Regions from separate parts of the Paenibacillus sp. YIM B09110 genome, predicted to be linked through region 1. Evidence: predicted binding sites of a transcription regulator. Region 1 holds the regulator's gene; the other holds the start of a gene.

The links. The regulator CtsR, encoded in region 1, represses protease genes until heat stress. The targets are predictions, from matches to a motif close to ATGGTCAATAAAGGTCAAACA.
Region 2: clpP (ATP-dependent Clp endopeptidase proteolytic subunit ClpP) is a predicted target of CtsR. The motif match lies at 1,464-1,484, and genes of this name have one in related genera.

What each region holds. Positions count from the first base shown of each region.
Region 1 is NZ_JBANSP010000023.1:17,421-33,183, forward strand. Features, by position in the region: gene isdC (heme uptake protein IsdC) at 1-753, shown strand, start outside; gene isdE (heme ABC transporter substrate-binding protein IsdE) at 807-1,754, shown strand; gene V8F51_RS24845 (FecCD family ABC transporter permease) at 1,768-2,808, shown strand; gene V8F51_RS24850 (response regulator transcription factor) at 2,854-3,528, shown strand; gene V8F51_RS24855 (sensor histidine kinase) at 3,528-4,907, shown strand; gene V8F51_RS24860 (CtsR family transcriptional regulator) at 5,176-5,637, shown strand; gene V8F51_RS24865 (UvrB/UvrC motif-containing protein) at 5,663-6,181, shown strand; gene V8F51_RS24870 (protein arginine kinase) at 6,228-7,313, shown strand; gene clpC (ATP-dependent protease ATP-binding subunit ClpC) at 7,310-9,769, shown strand; gene V8F51_RS24880 (DUF4179 domain-containing protein) at 9,967-11,328, opposite strand; gene V8F51_RS24885 (sigma-70 family RNA polymerase sigma factor) at 11,321-11,842, opposite strand; gene V8F51_RS24890 (antibiotic biosynthesis monooxygenase) at 12,080-12,463, shown strand; gene radA (DNA repair protein RadA) at 12,995-14,362, shown strand; gene disA (DNA integrity scanning diadenylate cyclase DisA) at 14,373-15,449, shown strand; gene pssA (CDP-diacylglycerol--serine O-phosphatidyltransferase) at 15,538-15,763, shown strand, end outside.
Region 2 is NZ_JBANSP010000027.1:53,701-69,463, reverse strand. Features, by position in the region: gene whiA (DNA-binding protein WhiA) at 1-114, shown strand, start outside; gene V8F51_RS26730 (HPr family phosphocarrier protein) at 308-577, shown strand; gene clpP (ATP-dependent Clp endopeptidase proteolytic subunit ClpP) at 803-1,387, opposite strand; tRNA gene V8F51_RS26720 (tRNA-Arg) at 1,774-1,848, opposite strand; gene V8F51_RS26715 (sugar-binding transcriptional regulator) at 2,083-3,120, shown strand; gene gap (type I glyceraldehyde-3-phosphate dehydrogenase) at 3,222-4,226, shown strand; gene V8F51_RS26705 (phosphoglycerate kinase) at 4,433-5,617, shown strand; gene tpiA (triose-phosphate isomerase) at 5,644-6,399, shown strand; gene gpmI (2,3-bisphosphoglycerate-independent phosphoglycerate mutase) at 6,401-7,939, shown strand; gene eno (phosphopyruvate hydratase) at 7,987-9,279, shown strand; gene V8F51_RS26685 (sugar phosphate isomerase/epimerase family protein) at 9,432-10,223, shown strand; gene secG (preprotein translocase subunit SecG) at 10,322-10,558, shown strand; gene rnr (ribonuclease R) at 10,732-13,623, shown strand; gene V8F51_RS26670 (cold-shock protein) at 13,892-14,092, shown strand; gene smpB (SsrA-binding protein SmpB) at 14,247-14,726, shown strand; RNA gene ssrA (transfer-messenger RNA) at 14,963-15,328, shown strand; gene V8F51_RS26655 (acyltransferase family protein) at 15,480-15,763, shown strand, end outside.

The sequences.
Region 1 (15,763 bases):
GGATATGTGGACACGAAGCTGATCAGCTCGAACAAAAAAGCAGATACGCGGTTGGTTGAGTTCACCGCTGATATTACAAAGCCGATAGTGTCCAAAATTCACGTGACGGTTGAAGATATCGATTACGACCATGATTATACGATTCGTTTCGTGTTCGATCAGGAGAGCTTTAAGCTTGTCAAAGGCGCTGAACCTGCGGCAACGGCGAAACCAACGGCGGAACCAACGGCGAAACCGACGACGGCACCGACCAGCTCGTCGACGGAGAAGCCTGCGGTGACCGGAGAGTCGGCAGCAGAGAAGCCTGAGCAAAGCAGCAAGCCTGAGAGTACAATTAAAGCTTCTGACCAATCAACAACGGTGCCGTCGGAGGCAGCCAAACCAAGCGAGACAGAAGGAACAGCGCCTTACTCCACGGCTGAGACAACTGCAAATGAGGCGGCTGTCTCGGCAGAGCCGTCTCCTGCCGAGGAGCAAGTTCCAGCGGATAAAGGCGATGGCGAAGCTGGCATTGGGGTCGAGAATACGACTAACGAAGCGGGAGAAGCAGAGTCGTCCGTTGACGGCGATGCTCAGTTGGCCGATGCATCCGCAGAAGAAGGCGAATCGGTGCAAGCACTTGCCGCCGGCGATGCGGCCAATGCGCCTGAAGCGGATAGCGGCAGCAAGAGCTTCAAATGGTGGACACCGCTTGGAGCGGTACTTATTTTGATTGTAGGTGCCATTTATATTTGGAGAAGGAAGGCTCATTGAGTAGGTAATAGGGAAATGGCCAAATAGGGCCCAGGAGGATTGGATCAATGGTAATTCAAGTAGGTAAGCTGGCGGCTCTAATCGCCCTCTGCTTGCTGGCATTGACGGGATGCGGTGATACGTCTGCTCCCGCGAACGGGAATTCGGCTCCTTCGCCTGTCGCAACGGAGAGCGTAACCGACGATGGAGGGGAGAAGCCGAAGGAGACGGCAGTATCGGAAGAGCATCGAATCGTCTCCACGACAGTCGCGATCACGCAAATTATGGATTTGCTTGAGATCGATCTCGTCGGCGTTCCAAAGAGCGTGAAGACGTTGCCCGAACGATATGATGAAGTGACAAAGGTCGGCAATCCCATGAGTCCGGACATGGAGCTCGTGAAATCGCTGAAGCCGACCGAAGTGTTGTCGGTGACGACGCTGCAATACGATCTGGAGCCCGTGTTCGAGAATGCCAACATCGATGCGACTTTCTTAGACTTGACCAGTCTGGAACGCATGCAGGCAGAGATATTGAAGCTAGGCGAGAAATACGGCAAGCAGGAGAAGGCGGCGGCCGTTGTGAGCGATTATAATTCGACGCTGGAGCAGATTCGTAAGGCAACGGAAGGGAAAGAAAAGCCGTCGGTGCTAATCTTGCTAGGGGTACCCGGAAGTTATTTGGTTGCGACGGAGCATTCCTATATCGGGGATTTGGTTCAACTGCTAGGCGGAGTCAATATCGCGCAAGGCGAGAAGGTCGAGTTTCTTGCATCGAATACGGAGCATCTGCAACAGGCGAATCCGGACGTTATTTTGCGCGCGGCTCACGGAATGCCGGAGGAAGTCGTTAAGATGTTCGATGAGGAATTCAAGAAAAACGATATTTGGCATCACTTCAAGGCGGTTCAGACGGGACGCGTCTACGATCTGGAGGAACGACTGTTCGGAACGACGGGCAACCTGGCCGTAGGGGAAGCATTGGAAGCGCTGCTCCCGATGCTTTACCCTGATCAGCCGTAAAGGAATGTGAACGATGAAGATAGCGAATATAGAAGCGAAAAAAAACGCGACCGAGCAAGGCAGGAGAAGAGCGAAAGCGAAACCGTACGGTACGCTCATCATCGTCGCCTTCTTGCTCATTGGTCTGGCCTTGTATTCTGCGATGACTGGCAGCATCAAGGTGTCGTTCGGCGAATTGATCAGCGGTTTGATTCATGGCATGAACGAGCGCGTTGAGATTATTAAGGATTTGCGCTTTCCTCGCATTCTTGTCTCCATGCTGTCCGGCGCGGCTCTTGCTGTATCCGGAGCGCTGTTGCAGGCCGTGATGAAAAACGCGCTCGCCGAACCCGGTATTATCGGTATTTCCTCCGGAGCGGGACTCGTATCGATTACGGTCGTGACGGTATTCCCGATGCTCTACTTCTGGTCGCCGCTGTTTTCCGTTCTGGGCGGCGCGCTGGCCTGCTATCTGGTGTATTCGCTCTCTTGGCGTACCGGTTTGAATCCGCTCCGGCTTATTCTAGTGGGCATCGCTATCAATGCGACATTTACCGGGCTCGGGCAATCTTTTAATTATCGCGGGAGTTATGCGGTAACAAGCGTCAACCAAGCGATATCTTCTATTTTCACGATGAAAATATGGGAGGATGTCCATATTCTCGGTCTATTCGGCGGGATTGGATTGCTCCTCGCTTTGACGCTGGGGGGCTGGTGCAACATGCTGTCCTTCAACGACGAGACGGCGCGCAATCTTGGCCTTCGCGTCGTGCGCGTCAGACTGCTCATCTCGGCGGTCGCTGTATTGCTGGCTTCTGTTGCAACCGCGATTGGGGGACTGATCATGTTCGTTGGTTTGCTGGTTCCGCATATCGGCCGAGTGCTGGTCGGTTCGAACTATAAGCTGCTCATTCCATTCTCAGCACTCGGGGGTGCACTGCTTGTCCTTGCAGCGGATACGATCGGAAGGACAGTGCTGGCTCCTGCGGAAATACCGGCTTCTATTATAATGGCGGTGATCGGCGGTCCGTTTCTCATCATTATGCTGAAGAGAAGCGACAAGCTCTACAAATAGGCAGCAAGTTAGGGAAGTCCTTCAAAAAGGAGGTTTGGAACACGCATGAAGCAATTGCTTATTACGGACGACGACTACAATAGCCGTTCTTTGCTTGGCCACTACATGACCAAAGAAGGTTTCCGGGTGCTAGAGGCGCAAAATGGCCGAGAAGCGATGCACGTGCTCGAGAATCAGACGGTAGACCTAGTTATCATGGATATTATGATGCCGGAAGTGGATGGTCTCACGCTCTGTGAATATACGAGAAAAAACTTTGATATTCCTATTATCATTTTATCCGCCCGAGACCAGCTTAGCGACAAGGAACTAGGCTACTTAAGCGGAACGGATGACTATGTGACGAAGCCATTCGAGCTTCCGGAGCTGTTGTTCCGGGTCAAAGCATTGTTTCGACGCTATTCCTTCGCCTCCAGCGACAAGATCAGACTTCACCGACTCGTCATCGATCGCAAAAATTATGAGGTCATTGACGGCGACGAGGTACTGCTGCTCCCGCTGAAGGAGTTCGAGCTGCTGGCACAGCTGGCGGAATATCCCGGCAGGGTTTTCTCTCGGGATGAGCTGATCCATCTCATTTGGGGCTCCGATTACGGCGGCGATGAACGGACGGTAGACGTACATATCAAGCGGCTGCGCAAACGGTTCTCGGAAGTCGGGAGCAGCTTTAACATCCATACGATAAGAGGCGTCGGCTATAAGCTTGAGGTGCAGGCGTGATGCGTTCGCTTTATTTTCGCGTATTCCTGATTACGCTTTATACGATTCTAATCAGCAGCTTCCTCGGCTTCTTTATTGCCAACGTGTATTATCATTGGTCTCTTAAGCCCTATCAGGATGAGAAGCTGTTCGGCACGGTCAGTCAATTGAAGGCTCTTATCGAGCAGCATCCAGAGGCTATGGGCGATGCGCTAAGCATGTCTGCCGCGTTAGGATACCAGCTCTATGTCTATGATGAAGCGGGAAACGATCTGTTTTACGGGAGACATTTCTCGAGAAAGGATCTTCCGGGTGACGTCAAGATGCGCGTACTTGACGGAGCGGAGTTCCACGGTATCGCAAATTTTCCGAACAAGGCGTTCGCTTCAGGTTACTTTGACAATCGACTCAGCAATACGGTGGGCGTACACGTATCGGCGGGAGCTGAGAGATACGCTCTTTTCCTGCGCCACGACAGCAACGTGCAATTTGACGAGCTTCGCACGTTCTTTCTATTTATGTTCGTGCTGACGGTCGTGTTCAGCGTGCCCTACTTCATGGTTAGCACACGTTATCTAGTGCAGCCGATCGTACAGCTCAAGGAAGCGACGAAACGGCTCGCGCAAGGGCAATATAAGCTCCGCTTGCCAACCAAGCGGAAGGACGAGATCGGGCAATTGGCGAACCATTTTCAAATCATGAGTCTGGAGCTTGAACGCGCCGACCTTCGCACGAAGGAGTTCGTCGCGAACGTCTCGCATGAAATCCATTCGCCGCTCGCTTCGATTCAAGGTTATGCCGATTCATTGCTCAGCGAAGAGATGGAACCTGCCAGCGTTCGGGGGCATGCCGCTATTATCGGTCAAGAGACGCGGCATCTTGCAACATTAAGCAGACAGCTCCTGCTGCTCTCAACACTGGATCATTCCGAGCAGACAACGGAGAAGGGAAGGTTCCCGCTAAAGCCTCAACTGCGGCAGACGCTTCAATTGCTGGAGTGGCAGTTGGCGGAGAAGGAAATTGCGGTGCGGCTGCTGGTGTCCTCTGGCCTGCACGTATACGGAGACGAAGTGCTGCTTATGCAGGTATGGTCGAACCTGCTCTCCAATGCGGTCAAATACATTCCGGCGGGTCGCTCCATTCAAGTTCAGGCTTTTGTCGAGGAAGGCGGTTGCGTCATCCGCATAGCCGATACGGGCGACGGCATACCGGAGGAGCAATTGCCGTATGTTTATGACCGCTTTTACCGGGGAGACAAAGCGAGGGAGCGGAAGTCGGGCAGTACTGGACTAGGCCTATCCATTGTGCAGCGCATTGTGATTCTGCATGGCGGAACGATCGCCGTGGAGAGCAGGGCGGGGGAAGGAACGACATTTACGGTGAGATTGCCGGTTGAATAAGCTTTGATTGTGGGGCGGGTCGCCCTGAATAGGTATAAATAATGCCGGAGCGCACCAAGCTAGATACTAGCGGTGCGCTTCGGTTTTTCGTTGAAATATAGAACCGAATCTAAGGTCAAATCGAATCGTCAGAAAATTTAAACTTTGTGACTTGACCCGAGGAATATTTTGAGTATAATGAAGTTAAAGTCAAAGAAAGTCAAAGTCAATAAACCGTTACGACGGCCATGACAAGCTCCTTTGGCCATGCGTTAGGGAGGTTGGTATTTTGAGAAATATTTCCGATCTCATCGAACAGTATTTGAAGCATATGCTGGACGATAGCGCCGGCGGCGCTGTCGAGATTCAACGAAATGACCTCGCTGACAAGTTTTCTTGCGTTCCATCGCAGATCAATTATGTGATTAGTACCCGGTTCACGCTGGAGAAAGGATACATGGTTGAAAGCAAGCGCGGAGGCGGAGGCTATATCCGAATCCAACGGGTTGATCTTCCGGCACTTAATTCGATTCAGCTCCATTTCGAACAAACGATTGGCGACTGTGTCGACCAGAGTGCGGCGGAAGGCATTATTTATCAGCTTGAGGAAGCAAGACTGGTGACGAGGCGCGAAGCTAATTTACTCCGGGCCGCGGTGCAAAGGGAAACCATCGCACTCAAACTGCCGCAGAGGGATGAAATCCGGGCAAGGCTGCTGAAGTCGATGCTCATTTCATTATTAGTCAAGTAGCGCGTACCGGGAGGAGGGATCAGGCTTGATTTGCCAGGAATGCGGTAAGAGGCCGGCTACACTTCATTTTACAAAAATCATCAACGGCGAGAAGACGGAGTTTCACATTTGCGAAAGCTGCGCGAGAGAGAAGGGCGAAGGCATACCGGGCTCACCGAATAGCTTCTCGATTCATAGCCTACTGTCAGGCCTTCTTGATTTCGAATCGACTGGCGGTCACAACTTCGCAAATCAGCAGCATGCGATTCGATGTGAGGAATGCGGTCTTACGTATACGCAGTTCAGCAAGATCGGAAGATTCGGTTGCAGCGCCTGCTACCAGCAGTTCGCAGATAAGCTTGATCCATTGCTGAAGCGGGTACATGGCAGTACGGTCCATATGGGGAAAATTCCAAAGCGTTCAGGCGGTCAAATTCAGTGCAAGCGGGAGATCGAACAGCTTCGGCGCGATCTGCAGGCGCAGATTGAGCAAGAGGAGTTCGAAAGCGCAGCGAAGCTGCGTGACCGCATTCGCGAGCTGGAACGCAAGATAGCGGAGCTATAGACGCTGTACGCACGCTGCAAGCTGGCATGGAAGGAGGAAAGCTCTCTTGACGAAGCATCGATTCACGCAAGATGCATTAAGCGATTGGATGAAGAGCGGTGGCCCCGAAACCGAGGTCGTCATCAGCAGCAGAGTCCGAGTCGCCCGCAACTTGCGACATCATCCATTCCCGATGCTGGCCACGAACCAGCAATCGAAGGAAGTGATGGAGCAGCTCACCGAGGTAGGCGAATCCGGCAAGTTAAGCGATATAGGGCAATTCGAGACGGTATTGTTATCCGATCTTAGCGAGCTCGATAAGCGGGTACTTGTGGAGAAGCATCTCATTAGCCCGAATTTGGCCAATGAGTCGCGAGGCGGAGCTGTCTTACTCAATTATGATGAATCAGTCAGCATAATGATTAACGAAGAAGATCATTTGCGCATCCAATGTTTATATCCAGGTTTCCAAATCCAGGAGGCATGGGCATTGGCCAGCGGAATTGACGATATTTTTGAAGCGGAGGCGGATTACGCCTTCGATGAGAAACGCGGTTACTTAACGTCTTGTCCGACGAATGTCGGAACGGGCATACGGGCGTCGGTCATGATGCATTTGCCGGCACTGGTGCTGACTCAGCAGATTAACCGTATTTTATCAGCGGTAACGCAGGTCGGCTTGGCCGTTAGAGGATTGTACGGCGAGGGCAGCGAAGCGCTTGGTAATTTGTTTCAAATCTCGAACCAAATTACGCTCGGACAATCGGAGAGCGAGATTATTGATAACTTGCATGGCGTAGCCAAGCAGATCATCGAGCATGAGAAGGCGGCGCGCAGGCGGCTTCTCGAGGAATCAAAACTTCGCATCCAGGATCGAGTAAGCCGTTCTTACGGCATCTTATCCCATGCTGCGATTATGGATTCCAAGGAAGCGGCACAGCGGCTGTCGGATGTGAGGCTTGGCGCAGATCTCGGATTATTGCCGAGCGTTACGCCGCAAGTATTAAATGAATTATTAGTTATGACTCAGCCTGGATTCCTTCAACAAACTTTCAATGAGAAGATGAATCCGGAGCAGAGGGATTACAGGAGAGCAGAACTCATACGCAAGCAATTGCGTGGGGAAACCGAGCATGGGGGTGCGTGGATATGATGTTTGGACGGTTTACGGAACGAGCGCAGAAGGTGCTCGCATTGGCGCAAGAGGAAGCAGTGCGGCTTGGACATAACAATATCGGCACGGAGCATATTTTACTCGGTCTTATCCGCGAAGGGGAAGGCATTGCGGCTAAGGCGCTGATTGGGCTGGGACTTGGACTTGAGAAAATTCAAGACGAGGTAGAAGCATTGATCGGACGCGGCCAAGAGCAGCCTAATAATATTGCTTATACACCGCGTGCTAAGAAAGTGATCGAACTGTCGATGGACGAAGCGAGAAAGCTTGGCCACACGTACGTGGGTACGGAGCATATCCTGCTCGGTCTCATTCGTGAAGGGGAAGGCGTAGCGGCTCGCGTGCTTAATAATCTGGGTATTAGTCTGAACAAAGCGCGTCAACAAGTGCTGCAGTTGCTTGGAAGCAGCGAAGCAGTATCGAGTAACCACGGTTCGCCTGCTAACGTAAGCACACCGACGCTTGACGGTCTTGCTAGAGACCTTACTGCCTATGCGAAGGAAGGCAACCTTGATCCGGTTATCGGACGAAGCAAAGAAATCGAGCGCGTCATTCAAGTGCTCAGCCGCCGTACGAAAAATAATCCGGTCCTCATCGGTGAGCCAGGTGTTGGTAAGACGGCGATTGCCGAGGGGCTTGCTCAGAAGATCATCGCGAACGAAATTCCGGAAACGTTGCGCGACAAGCGTGTTATGACGCTTGATATGGGCTCCGTTGTTGCTGGAACGAAATATCGCGGCGAGTTCGAGGATCGCTTGAAAAAGATCATGGACGAAATTCGCCAAGCCGGCAATATCATCCTGTTCATCGATGAGCTGCACACGCTAATCGGCGCGGGCGGCGCGGAAGGCGCGATCGATGCCTCCAACATCCTGAAGCCGGCGCTTGCGCGCGGCGAGCTGCAATGCATCGGGGCTACGACGCTTGATGAGTATCGCAAATACATCGAGAAGGATGCAGCGCTTGAACGCCGCTTCCAACCGATTACAGTCGATCAACCGTCGCCGGAAGAGGCGATTCAAATTCTTCACGGACTGCGTGATCGTTACGAGGCGCATCACCGCGTGAAAATTACGGACGAAGCGATCGTTCAAGCGGTTAAGCTGTCGGACCGCTATATCACGGACCGCTTCCTGCCGGACAAAGCCATTGACCTCATTGACGAAGCAAGCTCCAAAGTAAGGCTGAATTCTTACACGGTACCGCCGAATTTGAAGCAGCTTGAGAACCGTCTTGAAGATATTCGCAAGGAGAAGGATGCAGCCGTTCAAAGTCAAGAGTTCGAGAAAGCGGCAGCGCTTCGCGATACGGAACAGAAGATTCGCGAAGAGCTAGACGTAACGAAGAACCAATGGAAAGAGAAACAAGGCCGCACCGATTCCGAGGTAACGCCGGAAGATATCGCTCAGATCGTAGCAAGCTGGACCGGCATTCCGGTCAACAAGCTGGCTGAAGAAGAGACCGAGCGTCTGCTGAAAATGGAATCGATCCTTCATGACCGTGTTATCGGTCAAGAGGAAGCCGTTAAGTCGGTATCCCGCGCGATCCGTCGTGCTCGCGCAGGTCTGAAGGATCCGAAACGTCCGATCGGCTCATTCATCTTCCTAGGACCTACTGGGGTAGGTAAGACGGAGCTGGCGCGCGCGCTTGCAGAAGCGATGTTCGGCGACGAAAATGCGGTTATCCGCATTGATATGTCGGAATACATGGAGAAGCATTCGACTTCAAGACTCGTCGGGGCGCCTCCAGGATATGTCGGCTATGAAGAGGGCGGTCAGCTCACAGAGAAGGTTCGCCGCAAGCCGTATTCGGTTGTCTTGCTTGACGAGATCGAGAAAGCACATCCGGAAGTATTCAACATCTTGCTTCAAGTGCTTGAGGATGGTCGTCTGACCGACTCCAAGGGCCGCGTCGTTGACTTCCGCAACACGCTCATTATTATGACGTCCAACGTCGGCGCTGACCAAATCAAACGCAATTCCTCGCTTGGCTTCACTGCCGTGCAGGATGCGGGCAGAGACTTCACAATAATGAAAGACAAAGTAATGGCTGAGCTTAAGAAAAGCTTCCGTCCGGAGTTCTTGAACCGGATCGACGAGAGCATCGTGTTCCACTCGCTGGGCGAGGAGCATATCGCTCAGATCGTAACGCTCATGTCCGACGAGCTTCGCAAGCGTCTGCGCGAGCAAGAGGTCGACTTCGTCTTGACCGACAACGCGAAAGCATTCCTTGCGAAGGAAGGCTATGATCCGCAATACGGTGCGCGTCCGCTGCGCCGTGCGATTCAGAAGCATATCGAGGACCGTCTCTCCGAGGATCTGCTCATGGGCAATATTCAAAAGGGCGATTCGTTCACGATCGACGAGAAGGACGGCGCGCTGACTGTAACGAAAGCAGCCGTAGCGCCTGCTCCCGAAGAGCCGGCTACGAAATAAAGCACGAAGAGGTTGAGGGCCAAGTCCCTCAACCTCTTTTTATTTTGTAATTCATGCGGGATTTCGGCATTATATCTCCAGCTTCATCCTCTTTTCATATCCACATTCCTTGCAAACATTCATCCACATGTGGATATCTATCAGGACGAAAATCAAAATCGAACTTATGCACAATCAGTAATGCTGTGGATGAAGCGTTACTTTAACGGAATCTTAACAGCTAGATCTTCCCGAATGTCGGGGGCAGACAGTTTCCACCCAGCGAGATAAAGTGATTTGCCCTTTATTTCGTCCAGCGGCAGCGGCGCATACACTTGCGTGAATGAATAAGTGCTGCGGTCTACGAGCCTTGTGCTTTCAAGCAGTGATATTGGTTGTTTGTAATTGTCCTCCAGCCAGAAGCTGCTTGCTTGAGCGAACGGATCTGAACCTTCTACCTTGTAATGCAAAACCGTTTTGTCAGGCTGAAACTCGATTTGCGTAACGGTTATTGAGCCGATATCCCCTTGCGAGAGAGTGATTGGCAGCTGTTGCAGCGGATTGAATGTGATTTGACTGCGTTCCAACTGTTTGCCGGAAGTATCCAGATTATATGGCTGAATAATGAAATAGTCCGGTATCGCTTCGATAGGGGCAAAACGTATCCGATACTCTGACTTGTATCGATTCTTATCATCAGACTGGAGGTTATCGCCTCTGTATCCGAAAGATTGAAGCTGCCGCCCTTTATCGTCGTAGATGAAGAAGCCTAATTCCTCTGCGGTCTCTTTCCCATCTAGCTCCACGTTAATTGCCGTAACGGCTGGCGTCATTGTCACTTTTTTGACCGATAATGTGGTCTCTCCCGAAGTTGCACTCGGCGGCAATTCCTCGAATGAGTGTACCGATATGCCCTCAGTAAGCTTGCTGACAGGAAGTTGGAATTTCCAAGAGCCTTTCGTCGTCTGCCAGCCTGTTTCGTTCGAATATTGCTGGATGCTGTTTAGTTTCAACGTAAGCTTGAATTGATCGGGAAGAGTGCCGTCCGCTTCATAATCCATGTAGCCTGTGTATTGGTTATGTCCTATTTTTGAAGAGCTGCTGCTGCTGAGCAGTGTTTCTATCGGTTCGCCGTTAATGAGCATATCCGCATCGAGAGACGATACAAAATGGTCTGCTTCAACCGTGTACCCGATCGCTAACCGAATGCCGTCATATAACACCTCAGTAACCGTCATACGGATCCCTTGATCTTCTGCAGCTTGATTCAACTTTGTTGCTAAACCTTTCTGTCCGGATAACTGCAAGCCGGCATCGCCGATCATCTCAAAAACCGACCCTATCAGCGGAGTATTTGTTAATGCCTTGGCGATAGTCGGAGAGACGAAGGAAGAACCGACAAGCAGCGCAAGGGATGCAGCGGCTGCCGTAACGCCAATGGCTGCTTTTCGGGAAACACGCTTCCGTTTTTTTACCGATAATAAAGTTTGATCCACACGCGAGCTAACAACCTCTGGAACTGCTTGAGTAGACTCTTTCAATACTCGATTTATTTCAAAATCAAGCTCATAATCATTCACTTGTCATGCTCCTCTCTTGTCTTAAGTAACGAGAAAGCTTCTCCCGAGCGCGAAATAAACGGGATTTGATGGTGCCTTCAGGCAAATCGAGCAATGATGCTATTTCTTTAAGCGGCAGATCCTCCAAATAAAACAGAGTGACGACAATTCGGAGCTCGTCCTCCAGTGCATGTACGGCTTCGTTAAGCCCGTTATGCTGAGGGTCGTGGCTGTAAGAGCCGCGGTCGGAAATGTCGGCAATCGGTATGACTTGACTGCGATGCTTCAGCATGCGATTGCATTCATTGATCAAGATACGCAGCAGCCAGGTTTTAAAATATTGGGGTTCGCGCAGAGTATGAATGGACTGAAAAGCTTTCATAATCGTTTCTTGCAAAGCATCAGCGCATTCCGAATCGGTCTTCAGATACGATTTGGCCAGACGGTACATCGACGGTTCGCACGCTTTAATAATGCGGACAAAGGCGTCGTGATGGCCTCTCGCAGCAAGAAGGATATCATCCTGCAGAATCATAGTTGGCTTACTCCTTTCGTTTAAATTCTATTGATTAGATAAATGGGGGCACCAAAAGGTTCACGCATGGAAAAATTGGAATTGCATATGGTTAAGATACCCTAATCCTCAGTTCCATTCGTAAACTTAATCAGTAGGAGAATGAACTTCGCAATTTGTTGACAATGAGAATCATTATCGTATAATAGATAGATAAGGTTACTTGCAGATAACGAAGCGGATTTACGCTGCCATATAATGAAACAACAAACCAGAGGAGGCACGGACATGATCGTCGTTACGAATACGATAAAGGTGAAAAAAGGGCACGGAGAATCGGTTGCGCAGCGGTTTCATCAATCGATAGGCATCGATCTGTCGCCGGGCTTCGTCCGGATGGAAGTGCTGATGGCCGAGCATATCGAGGGGCATGACGAATTGAAGGTAAGCACGACCTGGGAGCAGAAGGAGCACTTCGATGCTTGGGTGAACAGTGATTCCTTCCGCCTCGCCCACGCCCACAAGCGCAAGCCTGAACAAGCAGCAGGAGCTGCCGCCGACGGATCTCCGAGAACATTTGAAAATATAATGCTCGGTTCGCAACTATCGACGCATAGAGTCCTCTTGTCGCGCCATTCTTAAATGCTTCGTCTCGTGTGTCCCAAAGCTCTTATCCACCATTGGATAAGAGCTTTTTGTTGTATTCCCTTCGATTTTCACAACGTTATCCACAAAATACTGTGCACAAGCTGTTCATAATAATGTGGATAAGTCCGATATATAGGATATATACTCCAGTTTTCATTTTGACCCATCCTCATTTAAAAAAGTAATCGTTGCGGCCTACGGAGCGCTGGTCGAAGTTATATGTGGATAATTCGCATATTCTATGAACCTTGCTTCATTATTCAGAGCTTATTATGTGCATATGTGGATGTTGCCGTCGCTTTAGAATTATTCACATGTGGATTATTCGGCAGGTTCTTATCTAATCAGGTGTGGATTGTTGCCAAGTTGAAAATAATAACACTAAAGCTGCGCGAGTGGAATAACCTTTTCGCATCCTGTGCACAATTTTTTTCGTATAGTATGTGGGTTTATAGTGGCGGGATAAAATGGTAAACTTTATATGTTGGCGTATAAACGCTTAACTAACAGCTTAAGGAGTACAGAATGGCCAAAATAAAAACGAAGTTTGTCTGTACGGAATGCGGTACCGAATCCGCCAAATGGCTCGGTAAATGCCCGGGCTGCCATGCATGGAATTCCATGGTGGAGGAGAAGGAAACGGTCGTTAAGACGCAAGGTGTCGGATTGTCGTCGCTTCATACGAAAGAAAAGCCGCAATCGATCATACATATAGAAAATGGGCAGGAGCCTCGTATTGAAACAAAGATGCTGGAGCTTAACCGTGTGCTTGGAGGCGGCGTCGTTCCAGGCTCGCTCATACTGGTCGGCGGCGATCCCGGCATCGGGAAGTCGACGCTGCTGCTGCAGACCTCACATGCTTTGGCTGTCAAAGGGCTGAAGGTGCTCTATATCTCAGGCGAGGAGTCGGTACGCCAAACACGGCTGCGAGCGGATCGACTCGGCGCTTTGACGGAAACGCTTTATGTATTGTGCGAGACCAATATGGAGCACATTAACGATGCGATTGATTCACTGCAGCCGGATTTTTTGGTTATCGATTCGATTCAGACGGTATACGATCCGGGCGTTCAATCGGCGCCGGGAAGCGTAGCGCAAGTACGCGAATGTACGGCGCATTTCATGAGAGTTGCGAAGGTTAGAGGTATCGCGACGGTGTTGGTCGGCCATGTAACGAAAGAAGGCGCGATCGCAGGACCGCGGCTGCTGGAGCATATGGTTGACTGCGTCTTGTACTTCGAAGGCGAACGCCATCATACATACCGATTGCTCCGCGCGGTGAAGAATCGCTTCGGATCAACGAACGAGATTGGCATTTTCGAGATGGGAGAAGAGGGACTGCGGGAAGTATCCAATCCTTCCGAGCTATTCCTCTCCGAACGGCCGCTCGGTGTATCGGGCTCGACGGTAGTAGCCAGCATGGAAGGAACACGGCCTGTTCTCGTCGAGCTTCAGGCGCTCGTCGCAACGACGAACTTCCCGTCGCCAAGGCGGATGTCAACCGGCATCGACCATCATCGGATGGCGCTTATCATTGCTGTACTGGAGAAACGCAACGGGATGTTTCTCCAGACGCAGGACGCGTACTTGAATGTAGCGGGAGGCGTGAAGCTGGATGAGCCCGCAGTCGATCTTGCAGCGGCAGTAAGCCTCGCATCAAGCTTCCGCGATGCGCCAACCAAACCGTATGATGTTATATTCGGGGAGGTCGGCCTAACAGGTGAGGTGCGTGCGGTATCGCGGGCAGAGCAGCGGGTGAAGGAAGCGGAGAAGCTTGGTTTCAAACGAGTCATTATGCCGGAGAAGAGCCTTAAGGGTTGGAAAGCGCCCGAGGGTATAGAAATTATCGGCGTCAGCACGGTGGCGGAAGCACTTAAGGCAGCGCTTGGATAGGGGGCAAACGATGAAAGAACCTACACAGCTCGAAGTTATGAATCAATTGTTGCAGTTAGTCGCGCCAGGCACCCCATTTCGTGAAGGGCTCGAGAATGTGCTTCGCGCCAAGACAGGAGCATTGATTGTTGTCGGCTACAGTCCGGAAGTAATGGAGGTCGTTGACGGGGGGTTCTCCATTAATTGCGACTTCTCGTCGAATTACTTGTATGAACTGGCGAAGATGGACGGCGCCATTATAATGAGCGAGGATATGCGTCGCATCCTGTACGCGAATACGCAGCTCATTCCGAACAGCTCTATTCCGTCCATTGAAACGGGCATCCGTCATAGGACGGCGGAGCGGGTTGCGAAGCAGACCGGGAAGTTGGTTGTATCCATATCGCAAAGGCGTAACGTCATTACCTTGTATCAGGGCAATCTTCGTTATTCGCTTAAGGACATGGGTGTCATCCTGACGAAGGCGAACCAAGCTATTCAAACGTTGGAGAAATATAAGGCTGTTCTGAGCCAATCGTTCACGAACTTGTCGGCGCTTGAATTCGAGGAGCTGGTTACGCTCCAAGAGGTTGCTCACGTTATTCAGCGCGTGGAGATGGTATTGCGCGTTAAGATGGAAATTAAGCGATATGTCAATGAGCTTGGCACAGAGGGTCGATTAATCAGCATGCAAATGGATGAGTTGATCGGCGGCGTTGAAGAGGACGCATGGTACTTGCTGAAGGATTACGCCAAAGACAATTCCGATGAGAAGATACGCGAAATAAGAGCAGGTCTTAAGAAGCTCAGCTCGGACGAATTGCTGGACGCTCCTCCTATCGTACGCTTGATCGGCTACTCGCATACGAACAACATGTCCGACGAGGCGGTATCGCCGCGCGGTTACCGGCTGCTGAACAAGATTCCGAGGCTGCCGATCATTATAATGAACAATTTGGTCGAGCGATTCGGCCGATTGCCTCATATTTTGATGGCGACGATCGAAGAATTGGATGAAGTGGACGGCATCGGCGAAGTGCGCGCCCGCGCCATTAAAGAAGGACTTAAGCGGATCCAAGAGCAGATGTTCATTGACAGACAAATTTAAATCTCATACAATTGATGGAATGTGGTCCTGTCGCGTAGATATACATTAGTAACAGGTTTTGGGGCATAGTAGAGAAGAGGTGGAAAAGATGATCACAAAGTCGATACCGAGCCTTCTCACGGTGGGGAACTTATTCTTAGGAGTAATCGCCATCATCCTTGTGTTCAACGAAAAACCGGATACGGCAGCAATGATGGTGTTAATCGCGATGCTGCTCGACGGCGTAGACGGACGTGTCGCTCGGGCGCTCAATGCTCAAAGCGAGTTCGGCAAGGAGCTTGATTCGTTATCCGACGTTATTTCGTTTGGCGTAG
Region 2 (15,763 bases), on a different contig from region 1:
GATATGAATCTGACTGAGGTCGGCGAAATGCTAAGAGGCAAGGTAAGTAAGTCGGGGGTTAACCATCGATTGCGCAAAATCGACGAACTTGCGGAAAAAATACGAGGTAGTTAGCTTTTCACCTAGTGCAACCGCTGGTATAATGTTATAATAATGCAAAATGAACTTATCACCAAAGATAAGAAGTATAAGTATAAATCTTATACAAGCTTATATTTCTGCGCTAGACGTCACCGGGTCCACACAACTGTTGTTGGCCGGGTCGTTGGACGCTTATGAAGAGTATAATATAGGGGGTATGGTTTCCATGACAAGGCTTCCGGTTGTCGTTCGTCTTAAGACGGGGCTTCATGCAAGACCTGCAGCGTTATTCGTACAAGAAGCGAACAAATTTTCCTCCGAGGTATTTGTAGAGAAAGACGACAAAAAAGTTAATGCGAAATCGATTATGGGCATCATGAGTCTAGCGATCAGCTCCGGCACTGAAGTATCCATAAGTGCAGAAGGTTCGGACGCGGAGCAGGCTGTAAACGCTTTAGTCGCTCTTGTTAGCAAAGAGGAGCTTGAGAATCAATAATTCATTGGTTACCGATGAAAAAAGCCTCACTCGATCAGTGGATCGGTGTAGGCTTTTTTGCGTTTCTGCGAGTTATTGACAAGTTATTAGACCAATTGTGGATAACTGTGTATAGAATGTGAATAAGAATGTGGATAAAATACATTTTTGTTACGGTTTGTGGATAGTGAATAAGAAAAAAGGCGATAACGAGGGCAAGAAACCCTTGTATCGCCTTTGTACTACTTATCCAATTTTCTCGATTACTTTGTCAACAAGGCCGTACTCTTTCGCTTCCGCTGCGCTCATGAAGTAGTCGCGATCCGTATCTTGCTCGATACGGCTAAGCGGTTGGCCGCTGCGCTCTGCAAGAATGCCGTTGAGATGGTCACGCATCTTGATGATGCGGCGCGCGCGAATCTCGATGTCGCTCGCTTGTCCTTCTGCGCCGCCTAGCGGCTGGTGAATCATGACTTCGCTGTTCGGAAGCGCGTAACGCTTGCCTTTCGCGCCTGCCGTCAGCAGGAACGCGCCCATCGAAGCTGCCATACCGACACAGATAGTCGATACGTCTGGCTTAATGTATTGCATCGTATCATAGATTGCCATACCGGCCGTAATGGAGCCGCCTGGGCTGTTAATGTAAAGAGAAATGTCCTTCTCGGGATCATCCGCCGCAAGGAACAGCATTTGCGCAATGATGGAATTAGCCACCACGTCGTTTACACCCGATCCAAGAAAAATAATACGATCCTTCAACAAGCGAGAGTAAATATCATACGCACGCTCTCCGCGATTGCTTTGCTCAATAACCATAGGAACGAAATTCATATCCAACGTAAGCCCCCTCCTTCAAACTGAACGAAAATGGTTAAATCGTATTTTCATAATAACGGATGGAAACTCAAAAGTCAAAGATAGTCAGACAAATTATCTGACAAATGATTGGGCAAGCAGAAAGTAGCCGCTACATCGGGCTTTGGCGGAAGTGGGACGTCGGATGCATGGAAACTAAGTGGAGATAAGTGCGGGAAAAATTTGAGAAGGAGTAAAAGCGGATCGAAGTTTGTATGGGCAAAAGGGCGGAGCGAGAAAGGTCCTCCGTTACATAGTTGGATTCGGTTTCATCAAATATAATTAAAAAAGGCCATTCCGAAACAACAATCGGGATGGCCTTGATAGGTATGCGTTATGTCGTTGATTTAGAAAAAGGTAAGTGGCGCGCCCGCTAGGAATCGAACCTAGATCTCAGGCTCCGGAGGCCTACGTCATATCCATTGGACCACGGGCGCAAAAAACAGTAGCAAGGGTGATTATATGATAATAGCGATTAGAAAGCAAGCGGCTTTCGTAAATTAAATTTGTGAAAATCGTGACAGTAATCGCTTTCATTCGATTTCATGCTCTTGCGGCGAGCAACAATTTCCGATAATATAAGAGGTGGGACTACAAATGTTATAGAGGGACGTTTCGCGTCCCGGTGAATGAAGCTGAAGTCTCATATAACGGGTGGAGTGAAGGATAAGATGCGTCAGATCATTGAACTGCAGCAGCAGCTTGTGCCTGAACTTCTAGATGTAATGAGAAAGAGGTATTCGATTCTGCACCAGGTCATGCTGACAGAGCTTATCGGACGCCGCACGCTGGCTACAGCGCTATCGCTTACGGAGCGCGTGCTGCGAACGGAGATTGAGTTTCTGAAGGCGCAAGGCTTGCTCGACGTTCATTCGAGTGGCATTCGAATTACGGATGCAGGCAGAGAGCTTCTGGAGCGGCTCGAACCGGTCTATAAGACGATGTTCGGTCTATCGGAGCTTGAAGATCGAATCCGCACTCGCTTTGGCTTGTCGCAAGTTGTTGTTGTAGCCGGGGATTCCGAGAGCTCGGCACAGACGAAGCGGGAGCTTGGCCGTGCAAGCGCACAGGTGCTTCGCAAGGTGATGCAGCCCAATGATGTCGTCGCTGTAACCGGCGGAACAACCATTGCCCAAGTTGCGAATCATTTATCAACCTCTACCGCGCTCAAGACCAATTGGTTCGTGCCTGCAAGGGGCGGACTTGGTGAGAGCCTCGACTATCAGGCGAATACGATTGCTTCGACGATGGCGAAGCGCACAGGGGCGCAGTACCGCTTGCTTCATGTACCGGATCACTTGGGCGAAGAAGCATTCTCGTCGATTATGCAAGAGCCTAACATTCGCGAGATTGTCGATGTCATTCGAAGCGCTAGAATCGTCGTCCACGGAATCGGGGACGCGATGGTGATGGCTAGGCGCAGACGGCTGGAGAAGGACGTCGTGGATGCGATGGCGGCAGAAGGCGCGCTGGCGGAGTCGTTCGGGTTTTATTTTGACCGGAATGGCGCTGTGGTGCACAAAATGCAAACGGTAGGATTACGGCTCGAGGATATTGTAAAGACTGAAGTTGTTATAGGCGTCGCCGGGGGCAAGAGCAAAGGCGAAGCGATAGCAGCCGTCATGCGGTTCGGTCATAACGACGTATTGGTGACGGACGAAGAAGCCGCGATGGAAATCGTAGCCATAATCGAGCAAGAAGGACATTAAAGAAGTGGTCATGACGATATTGCCGGACAGGGCAACTTGTTGCAGGCGATGCGTCTTGAAATATATTGCCTTATCCCAAAAATGCTTAGGAGGAATTAACAATGGTTAAAGTAGGTATTAATGGTTTTGGACGTATCGGCCGTAACGTATTCCGCGCAGCACTAAACAACCCTGATGTACAAATCGTGGCAGTGAACGATCTTACGGACACGAACACACTGGCTCACCTTCTTAAATATGACACGACTCACGGCACTCTTGACGCAACAGTAGAAGCTAAAGAAGGCGCTTTGATCGTAAACGGCGTTGAAATCAAAGTATTCGCTGAGCGTAACCCGGCTGACCTTCCTTGGGCTTCCGTAGGCGCTGAAATCGTAGTTGAATCGACTGGTATCTTCACAGCTAAAGAAAAAGCTGAGCTTCACCTTCAAGGCGGCGCTAAAAAAGTTATCATCTCCGCTCCGGCTACTAACGAAGACATCACAGTTGTTATGGGCGTTAACGAAGATAAATACGATGCTTCCGCGCACACAATTATCTCCAACGCTTCTTGCACAACGAACTGTCTTGCTCCATTCGCAAAAGTATTGAACGACAAATTCGGTATCGTTAAAGGTATGATGACTACGATTCACTCGTACACTAACGACCAATCCGTACTTGACGTTCCACACAAAGACCTGCGCCGTGCTCGCGCTGCTGCAGAAAACATCATTCCTTCGTCGACTGGCGCTGCAAAAGCTGTTTCCCTTGTATTGCCTGAGCTGAAAGGCAAATTGAACGGTATGGCTATGCGCGTACCTACACCTAACGTTTCGGTTACTGACCTTGTTGCAGAACTGAAAGTTAACGTTACGGTTGAAGAAGTTAACGCAGCACTTAAAGATGCTTCCGAAGGCGCTTTGAAAGGCATCTTGAACTACAACGAATTGCCGCTTGTATCGAGCGACTACAATAGTGACCCTGCTTCCTCCACAATCGACGGTCTGTCGACAATGGTTGTTGAAGGCAACATGGTTAAAGTTATTTCCTGGTATGACAACGAGTGGGGCTACTCGAACCGCGTAGTTGATCTTGCTGCTTATATCGCAAGCAAAGGTCTGTAAGGAAAGAAGGCGAACGGGCCGAGGCTCCCTGCACTGCTGGGCGCTTCGGCTCTTAAGTTCGCGCCCTTTTGGGGACTTGGACCTTAAGGGCGTTTCTTCTTGACGAAGGAACGCTCTTTTCTTTTTTCATACTTAACTTAAGCCGATGCTTCCGATGCTATTTTTGCTCCATTGCATTCCACAGAAATTTTAGGAGGGTTCTATCGATGAACAAGAAAAGTGTACGCGACGTAGCTGAACTGGCAGGCAAACGGGTATTTGTACGCGTTGATTTCAACGTGCCGCTCGAGAACGGAAAAATTACGGATGACAAACGGATCCGTGAGACGCTTCCAACAATCAACTTCCTGATCGACAAAGGCGCTAAAGTTATTCTTGCGTCCCACCTTGGCCGTCCGAACGGTCAAGTCGTAGAAGAGCTTCGTCATACGGCTTCCGCAGCGCGTCTGGCAGAGCTTCTGGGCAAACCGGTGACAAAAGCTAACGAAGCTATCGGCGAAGCCGTAGAAGCTCAAGTAGCGGCTCTAAACAACGGCGAAGTATTGCTCCTTGAGAACGTGCGCTTCTACGAAGGCGAAGAGAAAAACGATCCGGAACTGGCGAAAGCTTTCGCTAAGCTTGCTGACCTGTTCGTTAACGACGCATTCGGCGCAGCTCACCGCGCACATGCTTCGACAGAAGGCATTGCACACTTGTTGCCGGCCGTATCCGGTCTTCTAATGGAGAGAGAGCTTGATGTTCTAGGCAAAGCGCTGAACAACCCTGAGCGTCCTTTCACAGCAATCGTAGGCGGTTCGAAAGTAAAAGACAAAATCGCGGTTATCGACAAAATGCTAGAAATTGCCGACAACATCATCATCGGCGGCGGCTTGTCCTACACATTCTTCAAGGCGCAAGGCCATGAAATCGGCAAATCGCTCGTGGACAACAGCAAGCTTGATCTAGCGCTTGAGTTCATCGAAAAAGCGAAGAAACTCGGCAAAAACTTCCTGATCCCTGTTGATATCGTAGTAACAGACGACTTCAGCGCAAACGCGAACACAAAAATCGTTGACGTTGACGGCATTCCTGCTGAATGGGAAGGCATCGACATCGGACCTAAGACTCGCGAGCTGTATGCGGACGTTATCAAAAACTCCAAGCTCGTTGTATGGAACGGACCGATGGGCGTATTCGAAATCGAGCCTTTCTCCCACGGAACGCAAGCAGTAGCTCGCGCATGTGCAGAAACGTCCGGTTATACAGTTATCGGCGGTGGCGACTCGGCTGCAGCAGCTGAGAAATTCCACCTGGCTGACAAAATGGACTTCATCTCGACTGGCGGCGGCGCTTCCCTTGAGTTCATGGAAGGCAAAGTACTCCCAGGCGTTGTAGCTCTTAACGATAAATAAGAATAATCCCATTAGGAGGGACTAGCATGAGCAGAAAACCGATTATTGCGGGCAACTGGAAAATGTTCAAGACCGTTTCCGAAGCGGTATCCTTTTTCTCCGAAATTAAAGGCAAAGCAGAAGTAGACGGCGTGGAGAGCGTAATCTGCGCACCATTCACGACGCTTCCTGCCCTTGTTGAAGCAGCGAAAGGCACGTCGATCGCAATCGGCGCGCAAAACGTTCACTTCGAAGACAATGGCGCATACACAGGCGAGATCAGCGGCGTTATGCTGAAGGATCTTGGCGTGAAATACGTTATTATCGGCCACTCCGAGCGCCGCGCTTACTTCGCGGAATCGGATGAGATCGTGAACAAGAAGGTTCATGCTTCGTTCAAGAACGGCTTGCTGCCAATCGTCTGCGTAGGCGAGAAGCTCGAAGAGCGTGAAGCTGGACAAACGAAAGACGTATGCAAAGTGCAAACGGAAGCGGCATTCCAAGGTCTATCGGCTGCGCAAGCGGCTGAAGTCGTTATCGCTTACGAGCCAATCTGGGCTATCGGAACAGGCAAATCGTCGACTTCCGAAGATGCGCAAGACGTTATCGGATACATCCGCGGCGTAGTTGCCGGTCTGTATGACCAAGCGACAGCTGATGCGGTTCGCATCCAATACGGCGGCAGCGTGAAGCCGAACAATGTAGCTGAATACATGGGCCAAACAGACATCGACGGCGCGCTTGTCGGCGGCGCAAGCCTTGAGCCTGCTTCTTATATCGCTTTGGTCGAGGGGGCCAAGTAATATGGCTGCTCCGAAACCTGTAGCATTAATTATTCTTGACGGCTTCGGCCTTCGCGACGACGTAACCGGCAATGCGGTTGCGCAAGCGAATAAGCCGAACTACGATCGTTACTGGTCTACTTATCCGCACACGACGCTGACGGCTTCCGGTGAAGCGGTAGGCTTGCCGGATGGTCAAATGGGCAACTCCGAAGTTGGCCACTTGAACATCGGCGCTGGACGTATCGTATACCAGGATTTGACGCGAATCAGCAAATCGATTCGTGACCGCGAGTTTTTCGAAAACGAAACGATTCTCGGCGCTGTAAACCATGTGAAAAAGAACGGCAAGAAGCTTCATCTCTACGGTCTGCTCTCTGATGGCGGCGTTCATAGCCACATTGAGCACTTGTTCGCCCTGCTGGAGCTGGCGAAGAAGGAAGAACTCGAAGACGTTTATATCCATGCTTTCCTCGACGGACGCGATGTATCGCCGGACAGCGCGAAGGGTTACCTGGAGCGCCTGCAAGCGAAGATCGAAGAGGTTGGCGTAGGCCGCATCGCGACGGTACAAGGCCGTTACTACGCGATGGACCGCGACAAGCGTTGGGAGCGTACGGAGAAGTCTTACCGCGCTATGGTATACGGCGACGGACCTCAATATACCGATCCGATCAAAGCGGTAGTTGAATCGTATGAGAAATCGGTTTATGATGAATTCGTTATGCCAACGGTTATCGTAGGCGAAGACAATAAGCCGGTCGGTCTGGTGGAGTCCGAGGATGCTGTCATATTCTTCAACTTCCGTCCTGACCGCGCGATTCAATTGTCGCAAGTATTTACGAACGAGGACTTCCGCGGCTTTGAGCGCGGCGAGAGCCACCCGGTTAACCTATACTTCGTCTGCTTGACGCTGTTCAGTGAAACCGTAGGCGGCTACGTTGCGTATTCACCGAAGAACCTCGACAACACGCTTGGCGAAGTGCTCGCACAGAACAACAAGAAGCAGCTTCGTACGGCTGAGACCGAGAAATATCCGCATGTCACGTTCTTCTTTAGCGGCGGACGCGATGCGGAACTTCCGGGCGAGTCGCGCGTGCTGATCAATTCGCCGAAGGTCGCAACTTATGACCTGCAGCCTGAGATGAGCGCTTACGAGCTTGCGGAATCGACTGTTCGCGAGATCGAATCCGGTAAACACGATGCGATTATTCTGAACTTCGCGAATCCCGACATGGTCGGTCACTCCGGCATGCTGGAGCCGACGATCAAAGCGGTAGAAGCGACGGATGAATGTCTGGGCAAAGTCGTAGAAGCTGTGCTGGCGCAAGGCGGCGTATGCATTATTACGGCTGACCATGGCAATGCGGATATGGTATTCGACGAGAATGGCCGTCCTTTTACGGCGCATACGACAAATCCAGTTCCATTAATCGTAACGAAAGCGGGCGCAACTCTTCGTGATGGCGGCATTCTAGCCGACATCGCGCCGACGTTCCTTGATCTGAGCGAGCTTAATCAGCCTGCTGAGATGACGGGCTCGACTTTAATCAACAAGTAATGCTTGCTGGCAATCAAATTTAACAAATAAAAAGGAGTGTTTTATCCATGTCTATTATCGTTGACGTATACGCACGCGAAGTTCTTGACTCCCGCGGCAACCCAACTGTTGAAGTAGAAGTATCCCTTGAGTCCGGCGGCAAAGGCCGCGCGATCGTGCCATCCGGCGCATCGACTGGCGCTTACGAAGCTGTTGAGCTTCGCGACGGCGACAAATCCCGTTTCCTCGGCAAAGGCGTTCTGAAAGCTGTTGAGAACGTGAACACCATTATCGCTCCTGAAGTAATCGGTCTTGACGCACTTGATCAAGTAGCAATCGACCGTAAAATGATCCAACTTGACGGTACGCCTAACAAAGCGAAGCTTGGCGCTAACGCGATCCTTGCTGTATCGATGGCAGTAGCTCGCGCTGCAGCTGACGCTCTTGATGTACCTCTTTACACTTACCTTGGCGGATTCAACGCTAAGACGCTTCCTGTACCGATGATGAACATCATCAACGGCGGCGAGCACGCTGACAACAACATCGACGTTCAAGAATTCATGGTTCTTCCTGTCGGTGCTGAAAGCTTCAAAGAAGCGCTTCGTATCGGCGCTGAAATCTTCCACAACCTGAAAGCTGTATTGCATGACAAAGGTCTTAACACAGCTGTAGGCGACGAAGGCGGCTTCGCTCCTAACCTTGGTTCGAACGAAGAAGCAATCACGACAATCATCTCCGCTATCGAGCGCGCAGGCTACAAGCCAGGAGTTGACGTATTCCTCGGCATGGACGTTGCTTCGACTGAATTCTTCAAAGACGGCAAATACGTTCTTGCTGGCGAAGGCAAATCGTTCTCGCCTGCTGAGTTCGTAGATCTGCTTGCTTCGTGGGTAGAAAAGTACCCGATCGTATCGATCGAAGACGGCTGCTCCGAAGACGACTGGGATGGTTGGAAATTGCTTACTGAGAAACTTGGAAGCAAAGTTCAACTCGTTGGCGATGACTTGTTCGTAACGAACACAGAGCGTCTGTCCGACGGTATCGAAAGAGGCGTAGGCAACTCGATCCTCGTTAAAGTTAACCAAATCGGTACGCTTACTGAAACATTCGACGCGATCGAAATGGCTAAACGCGCTGGTTACACTGCAGTTATCTCCCACCGTTCCGGTGAGAGCGAAGACAGCACAATCGCTGACATCGCTGTTGCTACAAACGCTGGCCAAATCAAAACAGGCGCTCCGTCCCGTACGGACCGCGTTGCGAAATACAACCAATTGCTTCGCATTGAGGACCAACTTGGTTCGACTGCTCAATACGGCGGCAAAGCAGCATTCTACAACTTGAAAAACTTCAAATAAGACGCTTGAAGCTGGATTCTTAAGCGTAATAGGGGACGGCCTTGTGCCGTCTCTTTTTTTATGCGTGGATAGTGTTGTTGCAGGTTATGAACGGCGTCCGAGAAGGGGAATCTAATCCCATACTGATATGCTGATGTGCAGAGGTGTTGGAGATGGGAACGAAGCATGAGAGAGTGCAGGACAAGCCGATCATTGGCATGCAAATGTATTCGCTGCGCGATGAGGCGGAAATTGATTTCCTTGGAACGCTAGAGAAGGTTGCGGAGATTGGCTACAAGGCGGTCGAGCTTACCGGATTTTTTAACGTGCCGGCCAAGGAACTGAAGAATAAGCTGAAGATTCTTGGTCTGTCGGCGCCATCGGCGCATATCCCGCTGAACTTTTACGATATGCCGAACATGCTCTCGGAGTTCTCGGCACAGCTCGAGTATGCGAAGGAAGTGGGCTTCGACTTTATCATCACGCCGTGGGCTCCGCTGCCGGAGGAGCCGTTAATGGATGATGTGAAGCATCTCGTCGATGTGTTCACCAAATGCGGAATGAAGGTGAAGGAGATGGGGATGAAGTACGGCTTCCACAATCATGAGGATGAATTCAAGCTGATTGAAGGCAAGACCGTGCTTGAGCATCTGATGGAGCAAATGCCGAAGGAACTTATGACGCTGGAGCTGGATCTTGGGTGGGTGCATATGGCCGGGTATGAACCAGATCTTTATATACACAAGTTCAAAGATCGAATCAAACTGATTCATGCGAAGGACTTCACGGATGGCCGCAAAGATATAGAGGTTGGGCGAGGCAAGGTTGGTTACGATAAGCTAATCCGTACGGCAGACAGCGCTGGTATTGCATATATTTTTGTTGAGCAAGAGCAGTTTGAGGTGAATTCGCTTGAAAGCGCGCGGGTAAACTTTGATTATTTCCGTAAATTGGGTTACGTCTAGTATGCGGGTACTTGGTTGTCCTATTGTAATCTGTGCCCAGCTATGATAAAATCAGCTTATGTGTTTTTTACGGAGCACCTACGCTGGAGGTGGAATAAATGGAAATCGCTTTGAAAATTGTGCTTGTCATTTTCGCACTTGGCCTTATTGGCGTTGTTTTGCTTCAGAAGGGTAAGAGCGCAGGCTTGTCCGGAGCAATCACGGGCGGAGCTGAGCACTTGTTCGGTAAACAAAAAGCGCGCGGTCTGGATTTGTTCTTGCAGCGCTTGACGATCATTTTGGCAGTTGGATTCTTTGTCCTGGCATTGGTCGTTTCTTACTTCGTACAACAATAATTGAATGATCATGCGGAAAGCAGGGAGATATCCCTGCTTTTTTTGTATTTCTGCTCATTGTCGCGGATGTATGGCTTCCATTTCGTGTATACTACATGGTATATGATAATCTATCAACCTGTTGCAGATTATACTAGAATACTGCGGCAGGCGTATGAGGAGAAATAGCGATAATGACAAATTACGAGCAGGAATTGCTTGATTTCATGAGGGAAACGGCTTATAAGCCGATGACCTATCAGGAGCTTGAGAAGCACTTCGGTATTGAAGGCGCAGAGGAATTCAAGCAATTTCTAAAGCTGCTCAACCAGCTGGAGGATGAAGGGAAGATCGTGCGGACGCGCAATGAGCTGTATGGCGTACCGGAGCGGATGAATCTGCTGCGCGGCAAGCTGCAGGCTCATGCAAAGGGCTTCGGCTTCCTGCTGCCCGACGAGAAGGATCACCCCGATGTCTATATTCATGCCAATGACTTGAAAAGCGCCATGAACGGCGATATATTGCTTGTCCGCATAACGTCGAAGAGCGAGGGCGGCGGACGGATGGAGGGCGAGGTCGTTCGGGTCGTCCAGCGTGCGGTTACGCAAATCGTCGGCACGTTCGAGAATCACGAGTCGTATGCGTTCGTTGTTCCCGATGACAAACGGATTAATCGCGATATTTTTATTCCTAAGGGCGGATTTGAAGGTGCGGTCTCAGGACAGAAGGTCGTCGTGCGAATCGTGTCGTATCCGGAAGGTCGCTCCGCTGCCGAAGGAGAAATTGTCGAAGTGCTTGGACATAAGGATGATCCGGGCGTCGATATTTTGTCGATTATTCGCAAGCATCAATTGCCGGAGGGTTTCCCGGATGAGGTGATGGCGGAAGCGGACGCAGCTCCGGATGAGATTACGGAGGAAGAGATCGTTCAGCAGGGCAGACGCGATCTTCGCGGCGAGGTCATCGTGACGATTGACGGTGAAGATGCGAAGGACTTGGACGATGCGGTACATGTGAAGCGGCTGGAGAACGGCAATTTCCTGCTCGGCGTGCACATTGCCGATGTCGGTTACTATGTGCGGGAGAAGTCTGAGCTGGATCAGGAAGCGTATCGGCGCGGATGCAGCGTTTATTTGGTGGACCGCGTTATTCCGATGCTGCCGCATCGATTGTCGAATGGCATATGCTCACTGCATCCTAAGGTCGATCGGCTGACGTTGTCGTGCGAAATGGAATTTGATGCGAAGACGCTTAAGCGTGTAAGGCATGATGTGTTCACGAGCGTCATCCGCACGAAAGAGCGTATGACGTATACGAATGTGAAGAAGCTTCTAACGGCGACGGTTGAAGAGCCGCAGACGGAGCTCAAAGAACGTTATGCGGATCTGCTCGACATGTTCGCGCTAATGGAGCAGCTTGCGATGCGGCTTCGCTCGAAGCGGATGAAGCGCGGCGCAATCGACTTCGACTTCGTGGAGTCGAAGGTTATCGTCGATGAGACGGGCAAGGCGGTAGACATCGTTAAACGCGAACGTTCGGTAGCGGAGCAGATTATTGAGGAATTCATGCTTGTAGCAAACGAAACAGTGGCCGAGCATTTCCACTGGCTGCGCGTGCCGTTCCTATATCGGATCCATGAAGACCCGAATCAGGAGAAGCTGCTCACGTTCATGCAGTTCGCGTCGAACTTCGGCTATGTGGTGAAGGGCAAAGGAAATTCCGTTCATCCTCGCGCGCTGCAGACGTTGCTGGAGGAGATACAAGGAAAGAAGGAAGCAACGGTCATCTCGACGATGATGCTGCGTTCCATGAAGCAGGCGAAGTATGATGCGGAGAGTCTTGGCCACTTCGGTCTCGCTGCTGAATTCTACTCGCACTTCACGTCTCCGATCCGTCGTTATCCCGATCTTGTCATCCACCGTATCATTCGCGAGGTGATTGAGGGCGGCGGACATTTGACGGAAGCGCGGCATGAAGCGCTGACGGCTAGAATGCCGGAGGTTGCGCAGCATTCTTCGGAGCGCGAGCGGGTGGCGGTCGATGCCGAGCGCGACACGGAGCAGCTTAAGAAATGCGAGCTGATGCTCGATAAAGTAGGAGAAGAGTTCGAAGGTATCATTAGCAGCGTAACGAGCTTCGGCATGTTCATCGAGCTGGAGAACACCGTTGAGGGTCTCATTCGCTTGAGCGATCTGACGGATGATTATTACCACTTCCACGAGCAGCATATGATTCTCATCGGTGAGCGTACGTCAAAAATCTATCGCATCGGCGATGAAGTGAAGATCCGGATCGCACGCGTGAGCATGACGGATCATACGATCGACTTTGAGCTCGTCGATATGAAGCCGCGGAGCGGTGCGATGAAGGGCATTGCCGACGCGGGATTCGGCGTCGGCGGGCGCGGCGGCAAGAAGCGCGGCGGCTATGGCAGCCGCGGTGAGGGCGGCCGCGGCGGTGACCGCTCGGGCGGAGCGGGCGGTCGCGGGCGTGGCGGTGACCGGCCTGGCGGAGCGGGCGGTCGCGGTGGTCGCGCCGGCGGAAGCAGCGGCGCGGGGCGCGGAGGCGAAGCCGGAGCTGGAACTGGCGGCCACGGGGGGAACCCGTGGGTGGCGACTGGCGGCGGCCAAGGCGGCAAGCGACGCGGGCGCGGCGGTAACGGCGCAGGCGCTGTAGGAGCGGGTGCTGCGGGTAACGAGCCAGGACGCGAGGAGCAGCGGGCAGCGTGGAAGATCCCCGATGGATCTGCAGGTGATCGTCAGGAGTCTCAATCACGAGGCGATTCTGCTGAAGGCGGCAAAAAGCAGCAAACCGATATGTGGGGCTTGCCGATCCGGGGAGGTCGCAGCGGTTCATCATCAAGCGGCGGCCATTCGGTTGGTTTTAGCAGGAACGGCAGCAGCGGTCAGGGCGGCGGTAAGCGTAAGAACACGACGTCTGGCGGCGTATACAATGCCAACCGTTCGAGCGGCAGTCAGCCAGGACCTGATGCTGGCGGCGGCGAAGGCAAGAAGAAACGTAAGAAAAAGAGTGGAGGGGGAGGCGGCAACGCGACAGCTGCCTTCGTCCGGAAGAAGCGTAAATAAGCGATAAAAGGGTTAGCGGCGCACTCGTTCGGGAGGCCCAACGGGTGCGCCGCGTTTTGGACGAATTGGGAAATTATATTTATATTTGGGCTTGTCGCTTGCTTTTTAATTGTGGGAATAGTATACTCAAGTCAATCGATGATATGAACCTGAATTCACATATTGAAAAGGGTGTCATTATAGTCATGAAACCCTTTCCAATGTGTGAATTTTTTGTTTAAAGACAAACCAGGCGCATATTAATATTATTTTTTTGGAGGTTTTACACATGCAACAAGGTACAGTTAAATGGTTCAACGCAGAGAAAGGTTTTGGCTTCATCGAAGTTGAAGGCGGCAACGATGTATTCGTACACTTCTCCGCAATCACTGGCGAAGGCTTCAAAACTCTTGAAGAAGGCCAACGCGTTGAGTTCAACGTTGTTCAAGGCAACCGTGGACCACAAGCAGAAAACGTAGTTAAGCTGTAATAGCTTACTCGTTGAACGGAACCGTCCTTAGCTTTGGCTAAGGACGGTTTTTGTGTATACAGGGGATTGGCAACTTCTTGCATTCCGCTTACAAAGTTGCTACAATAAATTTCTGAATATAAACATTTTACGCTGCAAAGTTGAGGTGACCGGCATGGGCAAGAAAGCCGACGGCAAGCAATTAGCCCAGAATAAGAAAGCTTCCCATGACTACTTCATCGAAGATACGTTTGAAGCGGGAATGGTGCTTACGGGCACAGAGATCAAGTCGCTGCGGGGTGGCAGAGCGAATATAAGCGATGCGTTCGCAACGATTCGCAACGGCGAAATCTTCATTCATAACATGCATATTAGCCCGTTCGAGCAAGGCAATATCCACAATCCAACCGATCCAACCCGGGCGCGCAAGCTACTGCTGCATAAGGCTCAGATCCATAAGCTATACGGTCTGTCCAAGCAAGAAGGCTATGCCATCGTGCCGCTTAAGATCTACGTGCGCAACGGATATGCGAAGCTGCTCATCGGTTTAGGTAAAGGTAAGAAACAGTATGACAAGCGCGATACAGCTGCTAAGCGCGATGCACAACGCGACATTCAGCGTGCGCTGCGCGAGAAGCAGAAGGTCGCCAGATAGTTGCAGCATTTCCATGGATGATCCCAGCCATTGTTGGCAACAACAATGACGAGCATTAGCCGATCATTCGTGTTATACTAAAGCAGTAGCAAAGGCAATACAACGCAAGCTCAACTGATCAATAACAGATCTGCTGGACAATAAGCAGCTGTTGTTGCTCGCTAATCCTGAAGCTTCATTGACGCTAAACGCTTGAGGTTGAATGATGTTCAACGGTCAGCCGTTTATGCCAAAATGGGGGCGTTCTTGGATTCGACGGGGATAGTACGAGCGCGGGTTGCGGGTAGCAGGGAGTCGTCTGCTTCATCAACGCTAAAGCCAATTAAATGGCAAACAACAACAAAACTACGCTTTCGCAGCTTAATAACCTGTGAGCGTGCTCCTACCTAGCATCGCCCATGTGACTAGACTAGGGGCTAACAAGTAGTGGGATACGCCGCTTCGGTCTCCGCCTGGGGTCGACGGAAGAAGATAATCAGGCTGACCCAACGCGTAGTCGGTTACGGGACGACGCTCGGGTGACATCAATACCGTGACTACACCCGTAGAAGCCTGTGTGGCGTGATCTTCGGACAGGGGTTCAAATCCCCTCGCCTCCACCATGTAAATCCACAACCGCAAGAGGTTGTGGATTTTTGCTGTCTTCTACATTCATAGCTAGAATATTATAAAAGATTAGTCTATTAAATATATATATCAATGAAAATATTTATATGGTACTATATGGTAAACTGGAAAGGAGAGTACCATAATTTGAACAAACGACTATTCTTCCTAGATAACATACGAGTTTTTCTAACCATACTGGTTATCATATTCCATACATCTATTGCTTACGGAGCGGCTGGATCTTGGATTCTAGAGGACGTCGATAAAAGTGAGGTTAATGCAACGATAGTACTGTTAACGATTTTTACGGCAGTATGTCAGTCTTTTTTTATGGGGTTGTTCTTCTTTATTTCTTCGTATTTTCTCCCGACATCGCTTGAGAGAAAAGGAATGAGTCGTTTTCTTAAGGAGCGACTTGTACGCTTAGG